2 regions of the Solibacillus sp. FSL R5-0449 genome follow, and region 1 is predicted to be linked to the other one. Evidence: a T-box and tRNA genes for the amino acid it is inferred to sense, from the RefSeq annotation. Region 1 holds a T-box; the other holds one or more tRNA genes.
The links. A T-box is a leader RNA that pairs with one kind of tRNA and senses whether it is charged. The one in region 1 lies ahead of cysS (cysteine--tRNA ligase), so its partner is inferred to be a tRNA-Cys.
Positions count from the first base shown of each region.

Region 2: it encodes a tRNA-Cys, which carries the amino acid that the T-box ahead of cysS (cysteine--tRNA ligase) is inferred to sense. The anticodon was not compared.

Region 1 covers NZ_CP150239.1:3,469,064-3,471,894, reverse strand. The annotation lists gene gltX (glutamate--tRNA ligase) at 1-1,438, shown strand, start outside; T-box leader at 1,538-1,759, shown strand; gene cysS (cysteine--tRNA ligase) at 1,850-2,831, shown strand, end outside.
Region 2 covers NZ_CP150239.1:2,993,693-2,996,523, reverse strand. The annotation lists tRNA gene MKY27_RS15080 (tRNA-Asn) at 1-74, shown strand, start outside; tRNA gene MKY27_RS15075 (tRNA-Ser) at 84-175, shown strand; tRNA gene MKY27_RS15070 (tRNA-Glu) at 192-266, shown strand; tRNA gene MKY27_RS15065 (tRNA-Val) at 296-371, shown strand; tRNA gene MKY27_RS15060 (tRNA-Met) at 390-464, shown strand; tRNA gene MKY27_RS15055 (tRNA-Asp) at 468-543, shown strand; tRNA gene MKY27_RS15050 (tRNA-Phe) at 564-639, shown strand; tRNA gene MKY27_RS15045 (tRNA-Thr) at 648-723, shown strand; tRNA gene MKY27_RS15040 (tRNA-Tyr) at 730-813, shown strand; tRNA gene MKY27_RS15035 (tRNA-Trp) at 824-897, shown strand; tRNA gene MKY27_RS15030 (tRNA-His) at 933-1,008, shown strand; tRNA gene MKY27_RS15025 (tRNA-His) at 1,049-1,124, shown strand; tRNA gene MKY27_RS15020 (tRNA-Gln) at 1,147-1,221, shown strand; tRNA gene MKY27_RS15015 (tRNA-Gly) at 1,233-1,307, shown strand; tRNA gene MKY27_RS15010 (tRNA-Cys) at 1,313-1,386, shown strand; tRNA gene MKY27_RS15005 (tRNA-Leu) at 1,430-1,510, shown strand; gene nagB (glucosamine-6-phosphate deaminase) at 1,961-2,692, shown strand; gene MKY27_RS14995 (DMT family transporter) at 2,728-2,831, opposite strand, start outside.

The DNA of each region.
Region 1 (2,831 bases):
TTATGCACCATCGCCAACAGGATTTTTACATATCGGTGGCGCACGTACAGCTTTATTCAACTATTTATATGCAAAACATCACAACGGTACTTTTGTAGTACGTATTGAAGATACAGATATTGAGCGTAATGTAGAGGGTGGGGAAGCTTCTCAACTTGATAATTTACGCTGGTTAGGTATTATGCCGGATGAGTCTATTGATATCGGCGGACCATATGCACCTTACCGTCAAATGGAGCGTCTTGATATTTACAAAGAGCATGCAGAAAAAATGCTTGAAAACGGACAAGCGTATAAATGTTTCTGTACTTCAGAGGAGCTTGAAGCATCACGCGAAAAACAAAAAGCGCAAGGTGTTGCTGCACCTGCATATGATGGAAAATGCCGTCATTTAACAGCAGAGGAAGTTGCTGAAAAAGAAGCTGCTGGTATCCCGCACACAATTCGTATGCGCGTTCCTGAAAATGTTACGTATCAGTTCACTGACTTAGTTCGCGGTGAAGTATCGTTCGAATCAAAGGATATCGGTGACTGGGTACTTGTTAAAGCAAACGGTATCCCAACATATAATTATGCGGTAGTGCTGGATGACCACTTCATGGAAATTACACATGTATTCCGCGGAGAAGAGCATTTATCAAACACACCAAAACAAATGATGATCTTTGACGCATTCGGATGGGAATATCCGCAATATGGTCATATGACATTAATCGTAAATGAAGAACGCAAAAAATTATCAAAACGTGATGAGTCAATCATCCAGTTCGTTACACAATATAAGGACTTAGGTTTCTTACCGGAAGCGATGTTTAACTTCTTTGCATTACTTGGCTGGTCACCTGAGGGAGAAGAGGAAATCTTCTCACACGATGAATTTGTAAAGCTTTTTGATGAAAAGCGTTTGTCGAAATCACCATCAATGTTCGATAAAACAAAACTGACATGGATGAACAACCAATATATTAAAAAAATGTCTCATGAAGAGGTAGTTGCTTTAGCGTTACCACATTTACAAAAAGCAGGCTTACTTCCAGCAGAGCTATCAGAAGAACAACATGCATGGGCTTCTGAATTAATCGCTCTTTACCATGAGCAAATGAGCTTCGGGGCAGAAATCGTAGAATTATCGAGCCTATTTTTCACAGAAGAAATTGCATATGATGAAGAAGCAAAAGAAGTGTTAGCTGGTGAAACTGTGCCGGCTGTTATGGCATCATTTAAAACACAATTAGAAGCTTTAGAATCTTTCGATGCCGCTTCAATTAAAGCAGCTATTAAAGCTGTACAAAAAGAAACAGGCGTAAAAGGTAAAAATCTATTTATGCCAATCCGTGTTGTGACAACTGGTCAAACACATGGTCCGGAATTGCCGAATGCGATAGCTTTATTAGGCAAGGAAAAAACAATTGCTCGTGTTGAAAAATTTGCAGAGTAATTCATTTTAAGGTTTGGAACTAAACATCAAATTTTTAGAATGGATAAAATGATTGATTTTTCTGAAAATAGATGTAAAATGAATGTAAATTCCATAAGTGATAGCACGTTGAGAAGGAGAAGTATGCTGCGCACCCCTTGTTAGAGAGGATCATCACCGGCTGAAAGTGATCCAGGTTAAGGCAAAGCTGAAATGCACCTTTGAGTATTTAACTGAACTTGAAGTAGGTTAAATCGACTTGTCCACGTTACAGGACTTTAAGCGGAAAAAGTATTCGTACTTTTTCAACCAGAGTGGAACCGCGCATCGAGCGTCTCTGTCACCTTCTTGAGGTGATAGAGGCGTTTTTTTATTAAAATGACAATTTAAACCAATGACATTTAAAGAGTACTACGAAAAAGGAGAGGCAATATGACGATTCAAATTTTCAATTCGTTGACAAGACAAAAAGAACCATTTATTCCGTTGGAGGAAGGTAAAGTAAAAATGTATGTATGCGGACCAACTGTATACAATTACATTCATATTGGAAATTCCCGCCCGGTAATCGTCTATGATACTGTACGCCGCTATTTACAATATGCAGGTTATGAAGTGAAGTTCGTTTCAAACTTTACCGATGTAGATGACAAAATTATTAAAGCAGCGAATGAGTTGGGTGAAGAAACTTCTGTATTAACAAATCGTTTTATTGCTGCTTATTTTGAAGATATTACGGCACTGGGATGCCAAAAGGCGGATGCCCACCCGCGTGTAACAGAGCATATGGATGATATTATCGCGTTTATTAAAGTGCTGATCGACAAAGGCTATGCATATGAATCGCAAGGTGATGTTTATTACCGTACACGTAAATTTAATGGTTACGGAAAGTTAAGTCACCAATCGATTGATGATTTAAAAGTAGGAGCGCGTATTGAAGCGGGTGAGAAAAAGGAAGACCCGTTGGATTTCGCATTATGGAAAGCTGCAAAAGCAGGTGAAATCAAGTGGGCATCACCATGGGGAGAAGGACGTCCTGGATGGCATATTGAATGTTCTGTAATGGCGCGCGAGCACTTAGGCGATACAATCGACATTCACGCAGGCGGACAGGATTTAACATTCCCTCACCACGAAAACGAAATTGCCCAATCCGAAGCGCATAACGATACAACATTTGCGCGTTATTGGATGCATAACGGCTATATTAATATTGATAATGAAAAAATGTCAAAATCACTTGGTAACTTTATTTTAGTGAATGATATTCGCAAGCAAATCGATCCGCAAGTATTGCGTTTCTTTATGCTGTCAGTACATTACCGCAACCCGATTAACTTCGCTCAGGATTTGGTGGAAGCAGCGAAAAGCGGATTGGACCGTATTCGTACATCGTATACGAATGTCGAGC
Region 2 (2,831 bases), 480 kb from region 1:
CGAAGTAGCTCAGTTGGTAGAGCATCCGGCTGTTAACCGGCAGGTCGCAGGTTCGAGTCCTGCCTTCGGAGCCATCAAATCTTGGAGAGTTGTCCGAGTGGCCGAAGGAGCACGATTGGAAATCGTGTATGCGGGTAACCCTGCATCAAGGGTTCAAATCCCTTACTCTCCGCCAGGCTTATTTATAAAGAGGCCCGTTGGTCAAGTGGTTAAGACACCGCCCTTTCACGGCGGTAACACGGGTTCGAATCCCGTACGGGTCACCAAAAAGATACATAAGAAAGTATCCAGCGTTGGAGGATTAGCTCAGCTGGGAGAGCACCTGCCTTACAAGCAGGGGGTCGGCGGTTCGAGCCCGTCATCCTCCACCATTAAACAAATAATATTATCGCGGGGTGGAGCAGTGGTAGCTCGTCGGGCTCATAACCCGAAGGTCGCAGGTTCAAGTCCTGCCCCCGCAACCAATTGGTCCCGTGGTGTAGCGGTTAACATGCCTGCCTGTCACGCAGGAGATCGCCGGTTCGATCCCGGTCGGGACCGCCATTTTTTTAAAATTAAATTGTGGGTTTGTAGCTCAGTTGGTAGAGCATTAGATTGAAGCTCTAAGTGTCGGCGGTTCGATTCCGTCCAAACCCACCATATTTTTTGCCGGTGTAGCTCAGTTGGTAGAGCAACTGACTTGTAATCAGTAGGTCGAGGGTTCGACTCCTTTCGCCGGCACCATTACCTGGAGGGGTAGCGAAGTGGCTAAACGCGGCGGACTGTAAATCCGCTCCTTAGGGTTCGGCGGTTCGAATCCGTCCCCCTCCACCATCCTTTTGATAGGGGCATAGTTTAAAGGTAGAACTACGGTCTCCAAAACCGTCAGTGTGGGTTCGATTCCTACTGCCCCTGCCAAATAAATTCTCAAAAATACTTAAAATAATATAGTGGCGGTTGTGGCGAAGTGGTTAACGCACCTGATTGTGGTTCAGGCATTCGTGGGTTCGATTCCCATCAGTCGCCCCATCTTTTATTTAGGTTTAAGTATTAAAATTATATTATAGTGGCGGTTGTGGCGAAGTGGTTAACGCACCTGATTGTGGTTCAGGCATTCGTGGGTTCGATTCCCATCAGTCGCCCCATTTTATATATTAATTTAAATATTGGGGTATAGCCAAGCGGTAAGGCAACGGATTTTGATTCCGTCATGCCCTGGTTCGAATCCAGGTACCCCAGCCATTTTTTAATTTGCGGAAGTAGTTCAGTGGTAGAACACCACCTTGCCAAGGTGGGGGTCGCGAGTTCGAACCTCGTCTTCCGCTCCAAATATGGCGGCATAGCCAAGTGGTAAGGCACAGGTCTGCAACACCTTTATCACCGGTTCAAATCCGGTTGCCGCCTCCATATTTCATTGAATCGGAATTCCGATTTTTTTTTACCTTAATTTGCCGAGTTGGTGGAATGGCAGACACGACGGACTCAAAATCCGTTGCCGCGAGGCGTGTGGGTTCAAGTCCCACACTCGGTATCAGTTCAATACAACAGATAAAACTCTTCAAAGCCTAACATAAAAGCTTTGAAGAGTTTTTTAGTTTTAAATTAAATATTTTAGATGGAATCAAGAATCAATATTTACATCTTATATTTACATCTTACTTCACCTTAGAATTATTTGCAGCATACTATTATTTGATTATCACTGAAGTAAATTATTCTTTAAATAGAAGTATTGTAAAAGGAACTTTCTAAATATTAAAGCGAAATAAAGTGATTCATTTTATGGTTTTGAAAGGTACAAAATTATATATATTTTGCGTCAGTACATGCTCTTTATATAGAAAATATGACGTTTTTTTCTAGCTTCTTAAAAATATTTGCTATAGAATGAACATTATAATGCTAGAAAATCAAAAAGCCGTAAATATTATTTAGACAATAACAAATATGTATTTCAGTGAGGAAGTAGGGAAATAAAAAAATGAATGTAGTAACAAACTTTAAATGGATTGAAGCAGCAAACTATGATGAGATGAGTAAAATTGCCGCAACAATTTTTATAGATCAATTGAAAAAAAATAGTGAAACAGTACTTGGTTTAGCTACAGGGGGGACTCCGGAAGGCTTTTATAAAGAACTGGTTGCAGCCTACAAAGCAGGTGAGGTCTCTTTTGCTCAGGCCAAGTCCTTTAACCTGGATGAATATGTTGGAATTGATCCGGCAAATGAATCGAGCTACCATTATTATATGGATCATCATCTGTTTAATCATGTCGATATGAAACGTGATAATATCAATTTACCGGCTGGCATTCAATCGAATTTAGAAAAGGCTGCAGCTGAATATGAAGCGATGATTAAAGAAGCAGGAAATATTGATATTCAGCTTTTAGGAATCGGTGGGAATGGACATATTGGTTTTAATGAACCGGGAACTCCTTTCGATGTAGGTACACATATCATAGAACTTGCGCAGTCTACACGTGAAGCAAACAAAGTTTATTTTGATTCAATTGAGGATGTGCCGACCCATGCCATTACAATGGGAATTAAAACCATTTTAAGTTCTAAAAAGATTGTATTATTAATTGCTAGTGCTTCAAAACAAGAGGCCTTTGATCGTTTGCGCAGCAGAATAGTTACAGAAGATTTCCCTGCAAGCGCTCTTCACAACCATCCGGATGTTACTGTTATTTATACTGATATGAAATAAACTAAAGGAGTGCATACAATGTGCACTCCTTTTTATTATTTCATCGCTGATATAACGACTCCTGCAATAATAGCGATCCCACCGATTACTTGAGCAAGTAGGAGTTGCTCATTTAAAAACAATACAGCAAAGATTGTTG